Regions from separate parts of the Cupriavidus sp. genome, predicted to be linked through region 2. Evidence: predicted binding sites of a transcription regulator. Region 2 holds the regulator's gene; the other holds the start of a gene.

Region 1 (7,690 bases), on a different contig from region 2:
GCGGCAGTGGCGCGGTGCTGCTACGGCTGTACGGCCGGGCTGGCCAGCGCCAGCCGGGCTAAAGCCCCGCTTCAAGCCGCCTGATTTGCCGGCTCCGTCAGTTGTACCGCCGGAGCATTCTGCATGATCACTGTCTGCGCCGGCATTGGCGCCGCGAAGCCGGCCTGGCCGAAGCTGTCGCGGATCGTACGATTGGTGTCGAAGTACACCTGCCAGTAGTGATCGTTGTGGCAGTACGGACGCACGGCCAGGACCGGGCCGACCAGCGTGAATTCGAGGATCTCGACATCGACCGGCGGATCGGCGAGCACGTTGGGAATTGCGGCGAGTTTCTCCTTGAGCAGCGTGACCGCCGCGCCCACGTCGGTGGTGCCGGCCAGTTGCGCCTTCAGTTCCACGCGCCGGAACGGATTGGCGGTGTAGTTCTGGATGGTGTCGCTGAAGATCTTGTTGTTGCCGACCACGGTCAGCACGTTGTCGGGGGTATCGAGCGTGGTGGCAAACAGGCCGATTTCACGCACGGTACCCGTGACGCCACCCACTGAAACGAAATCGCCAACCTTGAACGGCCGCAGCACCACCAGGAAGGCGCCCGCGGCGAAATTCGACATCAGTCCGGACCATGCCATGCCGATGGCCACGCCCGCCGCCGCGATCAGCGCCGCGAACGTGGTGGTCTGGATGCCGAAATAGCCGAGGATGCCGATCACCAGCACCACGTTCAGGGTGACCGTGACGATCGATCCGACATAGCGCAGCAGCGTCGGGTCCACGCTCTGCTTGGCCAGCGAACCCTGTACCAGCCGGACCACGAAATGGATCAGCCAGCGGCCGATTACCCAGAACGCCAGGGCGGCCAGGATCTTGACGCCGAAGACCGTAGCGTAGCTGTAGACAATGTCGCGAATGCTTTGCAGCGAGGTGGAATCCATGGACGCGCTCCTGTTTGGCAAGGGCATTATTGGGCGCGCGCCCGGCAAAGTTCAAGTCAATCTTTTTGAGGCGCAAAGTAAAAATGGCCGGATATCCGCCGGCCATTTTTAGTCGCTGTTGCGCGCGATTTTTCCTGTATCGCGTGCGATGCCTGACACTACCAGTTGGTTTCGCGTTCCGGGGTAGCCGAGATGCGGTGCAGCGTCAGGTCGGCGCCGTTGAATTCCTCTTCCGGATCCAGGCGGATGCCGACCGCTTTCTTGAGCGCGCCGTAGACCACGGTGCCGCCCACCAGGGCGATGACGATGCCCATCAGCGTGCCGATCACTTGCGCCGTCATCGACACGCCACCCATGCCGCCCAGTGCCCGGGCGCCGAAAATGCCGGCGGCGATGCCACCCCAGGCGCCGCAGAGTCCGTGCAGCGGCCAGACGCCCAGTACGTCATCGATATGCCATTTGTTCTGCGCCAGCGTAAACATATAGACAAACAGCACGCCCGCGACGGCGCCGGTCACCAGCGCACCCAGCGGATGCATCAGGTCGGAGCCCGCGCAGACCGCCACCAGGCCGGCCAGCGGGCCATTGTATGAAAAGCCCGGGTCATTGCGGCCCGCCGCCCACGCCGCCAGCGTGCCGCCGACCATGGCCATCAGCGAGTTGATGGCAACCAGCCCGCTGATCTTGTCGATGGTCTGCGCGCTCATCACGTTAAAGCCGAACCAGCCCACGGCCAGCACCCACGCGCCCAGTGCCAGGAACGGAATGTTCGAGGGCGGATGGGCGCTGATACGGCCGTCCTTCTGGTAGCGGCCGCGGCGTGCGCCCAGCAGCAGCACGGCGGGCAGGGCGATCCAGCCGCCCACCGCATGCACCACCACGGAGCCGGCAAAGTCATGGAACGGCGCACCGGCCACCGTCGTGATCCAGTCCTGGATACCGAAACGGTTGTTCCACGCGATGCCCTCGAAGAATGGGTACACGAAGCCCACCAGCACAAAGGTGGCCATCAGTTGCGGATTGAAGCGCGAGCGCTCCGCAATGCCGCCCGAGATGATGGCCGGAATGGCGGCGGCAAACGTGGCCAGGAAGAAGAACTTCACAAGCTCGTGGCCGTTTTGCTGGGCCAGTGCCTCGGCGCCAGAAAAGAACTGCACGCCGTAGGCAATCGTATAGCCGATAAAGAAGTAGGCCAGCGTGGATACCGCGAAATCGACCAGGATCTTCACCAGCGCATTGACCTGGTTCTTCTTGCGGACGGTGCCAAGTTCCAGGAAAGCGAAGCCCGCATGCATGGCCAGCACCATAATCGCGCCAAGCAGGATGAACAACGCATCGGTGCCAGTCTTCAAATTCTCCATCGCCTACCTCAATGCTCAAAATGGGAGCACGAGTAAGCAATTTGCGTTCCATAACTGGCTGCAAAACAGGGAATCCCGCGCAGTATCAGTGCGTCAAGCACTTCGATGGCGTCTGACGTCTCTGCGGCGGCGCAACAGCGTGCGCAATAAGTGGGCATGCATGCGCCAAATTAACGCATTCAGGTCATGGTGCATGGGCGTAAACGGTGCATACGCGCGTCCGGCACCGATTCGGGGCGTCGGCAACTGATTTTTGGTATGGCACGATTACCCAATAATGTTGCTGCATACCCTGCGGTAAGCGCAATTTCATGCCATCCGCTACAAGTGCGCCGTCCGATACGTAAAACGGCTGTAAAAGTGATGCGGCGATTCGGCAAACAGAGGGGTAAAACACCCGCTAAGTCTTGCCAGGGAACGATTTCCGGCAGTTTCCGTTGCATTGGTGCCACTGGGGATTGCCCAAGCTGCAAAGGGCAGATTAGACTGCGCCGATCGGACTTTTGCCATCTGGCATAAGTCCGGTGACGACGACCAACAAGGGAAATCAGCCATGAATAAAGGTGAACTGGTATCGGCCATCGCCGCGGAAGCAGAACTCAGCAACGCTGCCGCTGAGCGCGCGCTGAACGCTGCGCTGGACAGTATCAAGAAGGCAGTGGCCAAGGGCGACTCGGTTACGCTGGTGGGGTTTGGCAGCTTCAGCTCGGGCAAGCGTGCAGCACGCACCGGTCGCAATCCGCGCACCGGCGAAACGATCAAGATCCCGGCCGCGAAGACGGTGAAGTTCTCCGCCGGCCAGGGCTTCAAGGACGCCGTGAACAAGAAGAAGTAAGCGCATCGCGTCTGCGAAGTACAGAAAGCGGCCCTGCAGGCCGCTTTTCTTTTTGGGCGCGGCATACCGGTCAATCACACCGGACAATCTGTTTTGCCGCCCACCATGGAAAATCGCTGCCTCCGGTATGCCATTGGCGCGCGCAGCGGGTTACACTGCCCGCGCCTCAGGCTCGATTTCTGGATTCTCAGTGATGAACGATCTGTCCCACCAGCTTTCCATGACCGTGCTGATGACGCCGGACATGGCCAATTTTTCCGGTAATGTCCACGGCGGCACCATCCTCAAGTATCTGGACATGGTGGCCTATGCATGCGCCAGCCGCTATGCCGGCCGTTATGTGGTGACGCTGTCGGTGGACCAGGTGATGTTCCGCCAGCCGATTCACGTGGGTGAACTCGTGACGTTCCTGTCCGCGGTGAATTTCACGGGCCGCAGCTCGATGGAAATTGGCATCAAGGTGGTTACCGAGAATATCCGCAGCAAGGTAGTGCGACATACCAACAGCTGCTACTTCACGATGGTGGCCGTGGACGACAACGGTGCGCCCGCCGAGGTGCCACCGCTGCAGCCGCGCGACGAGGTGGAGCGCCAGCGTTTCGAAGCCGCCAAACAGCGCCGCGCGCTGCGCCAGGAAATGGAACGCCGCCATGACGAGATCAAGGGGGCGACGACCGAATGATGCACAAGTCCCGAGTATGCCTCGGCCTGGCGTGCGGTCTGACCATGCTGGCCGGCGCCGCGCATGCCGAGGAGATTGGCAGTGTGGCGACCAATTTCCGCATGACCGGGTCGGACAAGGTGGTAATCGAGGCCTATGACGACCCGCAGGTGGATGGGGTGACCTGCTACGTGTCGCGCGCCCGCACGGGCGGCATCAAGGGTACGCTCGGCATGGCCGAGGATCCGCCCGAGGCATCGATTGCCTGCCGCCAGGTTGGCACGATCGCGTTCAAGGGGCCGCTGAAAGCCCAGGAAGACGTGTTCTCGGAGCGTATGTCGATCCTGTTCAAGACGCTGCACGTGGTGCGCGCGGTGGATCGCAAGCGCAATACGCTGGTGTACCTGACTTACTCGGACCGCATTGTCAGCGGTAGCCCGCAGAATGCGGTGACGGCCGTGCCGGTGCCGGCGGGAACGCCGATTCCGGTGAAGTAGGGGAGTGGTGGGGGCTGCGTTGGTTGGCAAGCAGAAGCGCCGGCCCTCTCCCCCAGCCCCTCTCCCGCATGCGGGAGAGGGGAGCCAGAACACTGCTGCTATTCGAACAGTTTGCGCAGGTTTGACTTCAGGATCTTGCCGTTCGGGTTTCTTGGCAGCATGTCGGAGGACACGATGATCCGCACCGGCACCTTGAACGCCGCGAGCTGTTCGCGCACGAACGCCTGCAGCTCTGCCTCGGTGGCCTGCGCGCCCGGCTTCAGGCTGACCACGGCGGCCGGCTCTTCACCAAGCGTGCGATGCGCGATGCCAACCACCGCGGCATCCATGATTGCCGGATGCGCATACAGCGCGCTTTCCACTTCGATGCAGTAGATATTCTCTCCGCCGCGAATCAGCATGTCCTTCATGCGGTCCACGATATAGAGAAAGCCTTCTGCGTCGAGCCGCGCCACGTCGCCGGTATGCAGCCAGCCATCGACAAAAGTCTTCGCCGTGGCCTCGGGCTTGTTCCAGTAGCTGTGCACGACGTTGGCACCACGTACCATCAGTTCGCCGATCTCGCCCGTAGGTAGCGCGTTGCCGAACCCGTCGTCGATCTTCATCTCGCCGATGGGCAGCGATGGGCCACTGCTGGCGGGGCGATGGATGTACTCGTCGGCGCTATGGCTCGTGAACGTGGCCGACGTCTCGGTCATGCCCCAGCCAATGCCCGGCGCGGCGCCCGGGAATGCTTCCTTGATGCGGCGAACCAGTTCCGGCGAAGCGGGCGCGCCGCCGTAATGCATGTTTTCCAGCGACGACAGATCGAATTCGCCACGTTGCGGATGCTCGATGATCTGCCATGCAATGGTGGGGACGCCACCGGCCGACGTGCAGCGCTCGCGCTCGATCAGTTGCATCGCGCGCAGCGTATCCCAGCGATACATCAGCACGATCTTGCCGCCGGCCGCCAGCGCCCCATTGAGTACCGACATGCAGCCGGTGACATGGAAGAACGGCACCGCCAGCAGCGCGGCTTTCTGCGGCGCTTGCGGATCCGGTTCGGGTACCGGCTCGCCGCGCCGCAGCAGGTTGCGCAACGGGCTGAATTGCGCGCAGACCGCCACCGAACATGCATTGCGATGGGTGCCGACGGCGCCCTTGGGCTTGCCAGTAGTACCCGACGTGTAGAAGATCGTGGCGTCGTCGTCGGGGTCGAGCGGGACGATAGGCAGCGACTGCGAAGGCAACGACGGCCATGCGTCCGATTCGCCGATCACCGCCGCCAGCGATACGATGCGCGGATCGTCGAAGCTGGCATTGGCCGGCGCCCGTGACACGTAGATGCGCTCCAGCGCCGGGCAGTTAGGCAGGTGCTCCAGGATACGGTCAAGCCGCTCGTAATCGACAATGGCGACGCGGCTGCCCGAATCGGACAGGCCATATTCCAGTTCCGGCCCGGTCCACCACGCGTTGAGCGGTGTGACGATGGCGCCGGTCAGCACGCCCGCATACATTGCCACGGGCCATTCTGGCAGGTTGCGCATGGCCACGGCCACGCGGTCGCCCTTGCGCACGCCATCGCGTGCCAGTTGATGCGCGAGCGCGGTCGCGGCCAGCGCAAACGAGCGATAGCTGACGCGCTCGTCCTCATAGACCACGAAGGTTCTTTCACCCCAGGCCGCGGCGATCAGGAACAGATCGCGCAGCGTGGGCGGCGCGTTCTTCCAGACCGTGGTGGGAATGCCCCGGATCTCGCGCGTCTCGGTTTCGAACGGCGCGCCCGGTGCGGTCAGCCGGGCGTGTGCCTCGGCGATCGACATGACCGGCCACTGGCCGGCCTGCTGCGGTTGTTGCGACATGCGTTGCCTCCCCGCAAGGAACAGATCAGATCGTAACGCCTCCGTCCACCACCAGCGCCTGGCCGGTCATGAAGGTGCTCGCCGCCGAAGCCAGGAAGCACGCGGCGCCGGCAATTTCCACCGGCTCGCCGATGCGGCGCAGCGGGGCGTTCTCGGTCGACTGCTTGTAACGCACCGGGTCTTCCCACAGCGCGCGCGCGAAATCGGTCTTGATCAGCCCCGGCGCAATGCAGTTCACGCGCACGTTGTGCGGTCCGAATTCCACGGCCAGATTGCGCGCCAGCTGGAAATCGGCCGCCTTGGACACGTTGTAGACACCGATTGTCGGCGAGCCACGCAGGCCGCCAATCGACGACACGATGATGATCGAGCCGTCCTTGCGGTCGATCATTTGCGGCGCAACCATCTGGATCAGCCAGTGATTGGAGATCACGTTGTTGTCCAGCACCTTGCGGAACTGGTCGTCGGTGACGCCGCTCATCGGCCCGTAATAGGGGTTCGATGCCGCGTTGCAGACCAGCACGTCGACCTTGCCGAACACGCGGTTGGTCTCGTCGACCAGGTGCTGCAGCGCTTCCTTCGACGAAATATTGGCGGCCACGGCCAGCGCGGTGCCTGCGCCGTGTTCGGCGTTGATGGCATCCGCCACTTCCTGGCAAGCCTCTTCCTTGCGCGACGAGATGACGACTTTGGCGCCCTGTATGGCCAATTGCTCGGCAATGGCGCGGCCGATGCCGCGCGACGAACCGGTGATGATGGCAACCTTGCCCGACAGATCGAACAATGACATGGTGTCTCCTGGTGGTCGGCAGCGGTCCTGGCCGCCGCCTGAATCGTGGATTGGCCGGGACATTATGGGCAGGCATCCCCCCTCAGTCCACAGCCAGGACGGCGCACCGGTAGCGGTATCAGCAAACTTTCTGCGGGCAATTCATGCGATGCATGGCGCTGTCTGGCTGATGCCGCAGCGCGGAATCGCACCGCCGCATCATCCGGCCAGTATTGCCGGTAGCAGTTCGGCCAGGGCCGCTCGCACCCCCGGGTCGGGCAAGATCCCGAAGCGCTCGGCCAGCACGCCGATCACGGCGTCGGCCGATGCCAGCACCGTCTTGTGCACGCGGCCGTCCGCCGCGCGCTCGGTCAGGTTGCCATTGCCAAGCGACAGGCGCGCACCGGTGGCATCGGTGCAGGCCGCGATCAGTGTGCGCGTGAAATGGCTGTCCGGGTGCGTCGACACATACCAGTTGCGCGCCACGAAATCGATCTGCGGCTGCGGTGTCAGGTCGAAGCGGTACATCACGCGCCACGAGTCAGCACCGTCAGCATCGTCCGCAGCGCCTGCACTGTCAGCATTCTCCTGTTCCGCTTCGGGATTACGCACGGCCAGGTCGTAGCAATGGAACGCGGTGCCGGCCGCTGCTGCCGCGTTGGGCTGCAGACGATAGGGCGCGTCGGCCTCGACTGGTAGTGACAACGGCAGCGCGCGATCGGGAGTCGGACCGCCGAAACCGACGTCGGCAACGTAGCTCTCGTGTGCCACTTCCACGCGCAGCAGCATGT
Region 2 (7,690 bases):
TGCTCGAAGACCCGCTTCTTGCTGGTGACGGTGACGTCGAGGTGGATGTTGCCGGGTGGCAGCAGTTTGGCCAAACGATTCATGGGCGATGCACGAGAAGTCTGAGTGGCAAGCCGGCGCGCATGGACCAGCCCGCCGAGTTGGGGCAAACAGGATATTGAGTGCTATGAAGACGCCCGCATTGGAGCGTCCGGCCATTATAGAGCAGGGCTGCCATGCACTTGTGCATTGCAGCGCCGGCGCCGCGGGTGGTGCCGCGAACTTGCCGACCGGTGTGCCCACCCGGAGTCGCCGCCGGCATCGTACGGTCGTTTGCCGCACGGTATGCCAGGCCGGTACATCGGGACCGTTCTGCCTGTGGTTTTGTATGGCGCAGCATACACCGAGCGGCGCGCCTTGCGAACACCCCCGGCCAAATCTAATCGCGGCGAGCGTGGCGTCAAGGTAACGAGCCGCGTGGTGGCTGCCCGGCACCGGAGCATCAAAAAAGCCGCGCAAATGCGCGGCTTTATCTCTTCTTATCGATCCTCTCAGGGAGCAACCTTCAATGGGTTGCCGCCTTATTGTTGCTGTAGCTGCTCAGCGGCCATCTGATACTTGACCGCTTCCCGGTCGTGCCCTTGCACGCGGTCCTTGTAGCGGATCACTTGCCGGTCGAGCTTGTCGACCAGAGAGTCGATCGCCGCATACAGGTCTTCATGATGCGCTTCGACGAAGATGTCCTTGCCCTTGAGATGCAGATTGATTTCCGCGTACTGACGCCGGTCCTTTTCCTTGTGGTTGTCGACAGATAGCAGCACGCTCACGCCAATGACCTGATCGAAATGCCTGACAATCCTCTCCAGTTTCGTTTCCACATACTCACGCAGCGGCGGCGTGATGTCGAGGTGGTGTCCACTGATCTTGAAGTTCATAGCGCTTCTCCTTCTGAAAGAGCCGCACCAGGCAGGCGGTTGCGGCTCGGCTACAAAGACTTGCGGAGATTGACTGCGGGGATTTTCAGCGCTTCGCGGTATTTGGCCACCGTGCGGCGTGCGACCACAAAGCCCTGTTCGCCCAGCAATTCGGCGATGCGGCTGTCGGAAAGGGGATTCCTGGGGTCTTCGGCTCCTATCAGTTGCTTGATCAGCGCGCGGATCGCCGTGGATGAGGCCGCGCCGCCCGTCTCCGTGGAGACGTGGCTACCAAAGAAGTACTTCAGTTCGAAAGTACCCATTGGCGTGGCCATGTATTTGTTCGTGGTCACCCGGGAAATGGTCGACTCATGTAAACCGAGTGTATCGGCTATTTCCCGCAAAACCAAGGGGCGCATTGCTATTTCCCCGTGCGAAAAAAAGTTCTTCTGACGTTCGACAATTGCCTGCGCCACACGCAGGATCGTGTCGAAACGCTGCTGAATGTTCTTGATGAGCCACCGCGCTTCCTGCAGCTTCTGCTGCAGTCCTGCGGCACCCGCTTCTCCTTTTGCACCGCGCAAAATCTGCGCGTACATGTCGTTGATGCGCAGGCGTGGCATCACGTCCGGATTGAGTTGCGCAATCCAGCCGCTACCGCTCTTGCGCACGAACACATCCGGCACCACGAAATCTGCTTCCGGACGGCTATACGCATGTCCTGGATACGGTGCCAGCGAGCGGATCAGATCATGCGCCGCCTTTAATGCTATTTCGTCAACCTGAAGCGCTTTCTTGAGCCGCGTGTAATCGCGCACGGCAAGCAGTTCCAGATGATGATTGACGATCGACAATGCCAGTTCGCGCTGCGGATGCTTGAGTCGTCGCAGTTGCAGGCTCAGGCATTCCGCGGCATTGCGTGCGCCCACGCCGGGCGGATCAAAGCTCTGCAGCAGCGTCAGGATCGCCTGCACTTCATCGACTTCGAACTCGAGTTCTTCCGGGAGTTCCGTGCAGATTTCCTCGAGTGACGCCCCGAGGTATCCGTCGTCGTCGAGCGATTCGATCAGGAAGATCGCCAGGCCCTTGTCGCGCGTGGAAATCTTCAGCGGCGTGAGCTGCTCCATCAGGAACTCGCGCAGCGTGGGATCGGCATCGCGCAACTGCATCGGCGTCTTCTCGTCCTCGTCGCCTTGCGGGCGGCGCGCGAAATCGTCGAGGCTCCAGTCGTTGCCATAGTCCTCGGTGCCGGAATCGCCAAAGCTGTCCTCGTCGCCGCCGGCGGCGCCTTCGGCACGATCCTCGCCATTGGACTGCGGTTCGGCGGGCGCCGGGGCCGGCGCGGTCTGCAGGTTCACCGAACCGTCCGCCGCCACGCGCAGCGGGCTCTCGATCCAGTCGTTCTCGCGTTCGAGCAGCGGGTTTTCCGTCAGCGCCTGCTCCACTTCCTGCTGCAACTCCAGCGTGGAGAGCTGCAACAACCGGATCGATTGCTGCAGTTGCGGCGTCAGGGCCAGATGCTGGGAAAGTCGGAGCTGAAGCGATGGTTTCATGCGACCTATTCTATGCGCATCTTTCCGTTGTTGGAACGGAAATTGCTATCGCAATCAGCTATCGCTGTGACGCCGTGATCGACAACGGCTAGTTGACGAATCGCACGGTTCGGCGCATGTCCCGTAGGACATCGCCATCAGGCGTTACATGCGGAAATTCTCGCCCAGGTAGACGCGTCGCACGGATTCGTTGGCGATGATTTCCTCGGGCTGGCCGGCAGCCAGCACGGTGCCTTCGCTGATGATGTAGGCGTGGTCGCAGATGCCCAGCGTCTCGCGCACGTTGTGGTCGGTGATCAGCACGCCGATATTGCGTGCCTTCAGGAAACTGACGATGCGCTGGATTTCACCCACCGCAATCGGGTCCACGCCGGCGAACGGTTCGTCCAGCAGGATAAAACGCGGCGACGAGGCCAGCGCGCGCGCAATTTCCACGCGGCGGCGCTCGCCTCCGGACAGCGACAGTGCCGGGTTGTTGCGCAAGTGGGCGATCTGCAGGTCGTCGAGCAGGGAGTCGAGCCGGCGATCGATCTCGGCCTTTGGCAACGACTTGCCTTTTTCCACCTGCAGTTCCAGCACCGCGCGGATGTTCTCTTCGACATTGAGCTTGCGGAATACCGAAGCTTCCTGCGGCAGGTACGACAGCCCCATGCGGGCGCGTTCATGAATGGCCAGCCCGCTGATGTGCTGGTCGTCGAGCACGATATCGCCTTCGTCGAGCGCCACCAGGCCCACGATCATGTAGAACGAGGTGGTCTTGCCGGCGCCGTTCGGACCCAGCAGGCCCACCACCTCGCCGCTCTTCACGTCGAGCGACACATCCTTGACCACCGTGCGGGTGCCGTAGCGCTTCTTCAGGTGTCGCACGACCAGCGTGCTGCTGTCGGCGCGGACGGCGGACGCGGGGGACGAGGCGGAGGCTGCGAGCGTGGCGGAATCGTTCATCGGGGACTGGCTGGGAGTAAGGCGTTCAGGGCTTGGCGGGCGTGGTGGATGGCTTGAGGTCCAGCGGCGCGCCTGCGGCGGCTGGTGCGCTGGCATCGGCGCGCGGCGACAGCACGGCGCGCACGCGGCCGGACGAGTTGCCCCCCGTGGTGTTGCTGTCGCCGCCGGTGGCCGTGTAGAACTCGTTGCGGCTGTCGTAGGTGATCAAGGCACCGCGGATCTCGTCGATGATCTTTGCACCGACGCCGGAGACGCGCGCCGCACGGGCGTGGCCAATCAGCTTGTTGATCTCGGACTTCCCGTCGTATTCGATACGGTCGCCCCAGCCGTCGATGTATTCATCCACGCCGTCGCGCTTCTGGCGGATATAGGCCTGGCGGCCCGGCTTGGCCGTGGCGATGGCGTACTGGTAGCCCTCGGGGTCGGTGCGCAGTTCGGCCGCATCGGACTTCAGCACCATCGTGCCCTTGGTCAGCACCACGTTGCCGGTGAGGTTATAGATCTGCTTGACGTCATCGTAGCTGGCGTTGTCGGCCTCCAGCACCAGCGGCTTGCCCTGGTCGGCGCGCTCGGCAAACGCCGGCGCGGCCAGCGTCAGGCCAAGGGCGGCGGCGGCCAGAAGGGCGGGCGCGATGCGGCGACAGGACAATGTCGTCAGGGATGCGGTCATGTTAGGCGAGTGGTGAGGTAAGGACTGCGGCCTGGGCGATGCTGCCTGCCCGGCGGATTATTGGGTCTTGGGCTGTCCCGGCGAGTTCATGATGATGGTGCCCCGCACGTTGCCCAGCAATTGTACTTCGCGGGTGACGTTGTTGAAGATCAGGCCATTGGCCGTCATCACCGACGGACCGCGCGTGAGTTGCACCGGCTTGTCGGTCTTGACGATGTCGTCGTTGACCAGAAGCTGGAAGTATTGCGACGCCGCGGTCATGCGCGGGTCCTTCGACACATCCGCTCCGGCCTGGCGCACGATGAACGCGTTGCCGTAGAGATCGATCACCGAGCCTTCGGCGTTCATCACACCCCGGTTGGCATTGGCCGTCACGGGCGGGCGGTCCGGCTCGTAGGCGCGCATCGCCGGCGTGGTCACGTCGTAGGTCTGGTCGTCTTCGTAATGGACCATCTTCACGCCAGTGAAACGCATCTTGGTGGAGCCATCCTCGGCCAGTTCGGTGGCCGAGAAACGCTCCATCCAGTAGTCTGGCTCGTGGCGCTTGGCGCTCGACTTCTCGGCATCCTCGCGCGGCGAGTTCAACTGCACCAGCCAGAACGTGCTGCCGGCGACGATCGCCATCAGCAGCAGCGGCAGCAGCCGCATGATCAGGCCGGTGAGTCTGGACAGGAAGTCGGGCATCGTTCAGATGACCTTGGCGCGGGTCAGGTCATGGATGTGCAACGCGCCCGCCAGGCGACCGTCGTCATCGACGACCAGCAACTGGTTGATACGGTTGGCTTCCATGATTTCAACGGCTTCCACGGCCAGATGGTCCTGGTGCACCGTACGCGGGTTGCGATGCATGACATCACCGATCGGTACCGTCTTCCAGTCGCGCGGCGTTTCCAGCAGGCGGCGCAGGTCGCCGTCGGTGAACACGCCCACGGCCTTGCCGTCGGGGTCCACCACGGCGGTCATGGCCATGCCCTTGCGCGTGATTTCCATCAGCGCCTGGGCCAGCGGCGTGTTTTCACGAACTTCCGGCACGGCATTGCCGGTGCGCATCACGTCGCGCACATGGGTCAGCAGCTTGCGGCCCAGTGCGCCACCCGGATGCGAGCGGGCAAAGTCTTCCTCGCCAAAACCGCGGGCGTCGAGCACGGCCACCGCCAGGGCATCGCCCAGCGCCAGTGCGGCCGTGGTGCTGGCCGTCGGGGCCAGGTTCAGCGGGCAGGCTTCCTGGGCCACGGCGCCATCGAGGTGCGCATCGGACAGCTTGGCCAGATTCGATTCCGGGTTGCCGGTGACCGAGATCAAGCCGGCGCCAATCCGTTTCACGATCGGGATGATCGAGAGCAATTCGGCCGTTTCGCCGGAATTCGAAAAGGCGACCAGCACGTCGTCGCGCGTGATCATGCCAAGGTCGCCGTGGCTGGCCTCGGCCGGGTGCACGAAGAACGAGGGCGTACCGGTGGACGCCAGCGTGGCAGCCACCTTGCGTCCGATATGGCCGGACTTGCCGATGCCGGACACGACCACGCGGCCGGTGCAGCCGAGAATCATCTCAACCGCCTTGGCAAATTCGGGCGTCAGGCGCCCGGCCAGCGCGGAAACGGCGTCGGCCTCGATCTGGAGGGTATGGCGGGCGAGCTCGAGTGCTCGATTCGCATCGAAATTGGCTATCATGGCGCTGGAGTATACCAACGAATGCGATGGCGCCTGGCCCGGCTACCCGCCTGTGGGCCGCGGCGACCGTCGCGCTTGCCGTCTTTTGCCGGCGGGGTGCAGATGCCGGCGTGGCGCGAGTGCCCGGCTGGTCCTTTCAAAGCTGCCAGACCTGCCCGAATGCATTCTCCGCTGGAACTGACCCTTGTGCTGCTGGCCGCCGCCGTTTTCGGCGTGGTGGCCTTCCGCATGCTGCAACTGCCGCCGATGCTGGGCTACCTGGCGGTGGGCATCCTGATCGGCCCGCACGCACTGGGCCTGGCCAGCGATTCCGGGCAGACCAAGTACCTGGCGGAATTCGGCGTGGTCTTCCTGATGTTCTCGATCGGGCTGGAATTCAGCCTGAGCAAGCTGCGCGCGATGAAGCGGCTGGTGTTCGGGCTCGGGGGCTCGCAGGTGGCGCTGTCGATGCTGGTCGTGATTCCGGCCAGCTGGCTCTTCAGCTGGATGTTTCCGTTGTCCTGGCAGGCATCGGTGGCGCTGGGCGGCGCGCTGGCCATGTCGTCCACGGCGATCGTCGTGAAGATGCTTTCCGAGCGCATGGAGCTCGAGAGCGAGCACGGCCGCAATATCATCAGCGTGTTGCTGTTCCAGGATCTGGCGGTGGTGCCGCTGCTGATCATCATCCCGGCCCTGTCGCGCGATCCCGGCGACCTGGCCTGGGCGCTGGGCCAGGCCACGGTCAAGATCGTGGTGGCCCTGGGTGCGATCTTTTTCCTGGGACAGCGCCTGATGAGCCGCTGGTTCCACATCGTGGCGGCGCGCCGGTCGCAGGAACTGTTCATGCTGAACCTGCTGTTGGTCACGCTGGGCATGGCCGCGCTGACCGAGCGGCTGGGCCTGTCGATGGCGCTGGGCGCGTTCATGGCCGGCATGCTGATCTCCGAGACGCCGTACCGCCATCAGGTGGAGGAGGACATCAAGCCATTCCGCGATGTGCTGCTGGGGCTGTTCTTCGTCACCATCGGCATGTTGCTGAATATCCGCGTGGTGCTCGACCATGTCTGGCTGGTGCTGGGCCTGCTGGTGATTCCCATCGTGTTCAAGCTCGTGCTGATCACGGGACTGGCGCGCCTGTTCGGCTCGCGGCAGGGGGTGGCCATCCGCACCGGCCTGGGCCTGGCGCAGGCCGGCGAATTCGGCTTCGTGCTGCTCAACCAGATCGACGGCATGGGTCTCGTGGATCCGGTACTGATCCAGGTGATCCTGGCGTCGATGCTGCTGTCGATGCTGGCCGCGCCGTTCCTGATCCAGTACAGCGATGCCGTCGTACTGCGTTTTGCGGCCAACGAATGGCTGATGCAATCGCTCAACATGACGCGAATTGCCGCGCAAAGCCTGCAGACCGAAAAACACGCCATCATCTGCGGCTACGGCCGCAGTGGGCAGAACCTGGCGCATATGCTGGAGCGCGAGGGCATCACCTATGTGGCGCTGGACCTCGACCCGGACCGTGTACGCGAGGCCGCCGCGGCTGGCGATACCGTGGTCTATGGCGATGCGGGCCGCCGCGAGTCGCTGATCGCCGCCGGTATCCATCGCGCGGCGCTGGTGGTGATTACCTATGCCAATACGCCGTCGGCCGTGAAGGTATTGCACCACGTGCAGGAACTGGCACCCGCCATGCCGGTGATCGTGCGGACCGTCGACGACTCGGAACTCGACACGCTGCAGAAGGCCGGCGCCACCGAGGTGGTGCCCGAGATCATCGAGGGCAGCCTGATGCTGGCTTCGCACGCGCTGGTGTTACTGGGCGTGCCGATGCGGCGCGTGGTACGTGGGGTGCAACAGGCGCGTGATGCGCGCTACAGCCTCCTGCGTGGCTATTTCCACGGCCGCGACGACGAGGAAGACATGGTCGAGCGCGACACCGTGCGGCTACATTCGGTGTCGCTGGGGCCCGAGCATACGGCCGTGGG

Evidence for each region. The regulator sigma-54, encoded in region 2, starts transcription at its own class of promoters, with help from an activator protein. The targets are predictions, from matches to a motif close to TGGCANGNAANCTGCTTT.
Region 1: the regulator sigma-54 is predicted to act here: its motif matches at 2,327-2,344, upstream of ACO550_RS38930 (ammonium transporter).

Annotation. Positions count from the first base shown of each region.
Region 1 is NZ_DBHKYV010000072.1:10,453-18,142, forward strand. Features, by position in the region: gene ACO550_RS38920 (Bcr/CflA family multidrug efflux MFS transporter) at 1-62, shown strand, start outside; gene ACO550_RS38925 (mechanosensitive ion channel domain-containing protein) at 72-932, opposite strand; gene ACO550_RS38930 (ammonium transporter) at 1,091-2,293, opposite strand; gene ACO550_RS38935 (HU family DNA-binding protein) at 2,847-3,128, shown strand; gene ACO550_RS38940 (hotdog domain-containing protein) at 3,322-3,810, shown strand; gene ACO550_RS38945 (CreA family protein) at 3,810-4,286, shown strand; gene ACO550_RS38950 (AMP-binding protein) at 4,385-6,130, opposite strand; gene ACO550_RS38955 (glucose 1-dehydrogenase) at 6,156-6,920, opposite strand; gene ACO550_RS38960 (arylamine N-acetyltransferase family protein) at 7,119-7,690, opposite strand, start outside.
Region 2 is NZ_DBHKYV010000001.1:271,035-278,724, reverse strand. Features, by position in the region: gene ACO550_RS01270 (PTS sugar transporter subunit IIA) at 1-83, opposite strand, end outside; gene hpf (ribosome hibernation-promoting factor, HPF/YfiA family) at 561-914, opposite strand; gene ACO550_RS01260 (RNA polymerase factor sigma-54) at 965-2,446, opposite strand; gene lptB (LPS export ABC transporter ATP-binding protein) at 2,591-3,391, opposite strand; gene lptA (lipopolysaccharide transport periplasmic protein LptA) at 3,417-4,061, opposite strand; gene lptC (LPS export ABC transporter periplasmic protein LptC) at 4,119-4,745, opposite strand; gene ACO550_RS01240 (KpsF/GutQ family sugar-phosphate isomerase) at 4,749-5,732, opposite strand; gene ACO550_RS01235 (monovalent cation:proton antiporter-2 (CPA2) family protein) at 5,892-7,690, shown strand, end outside.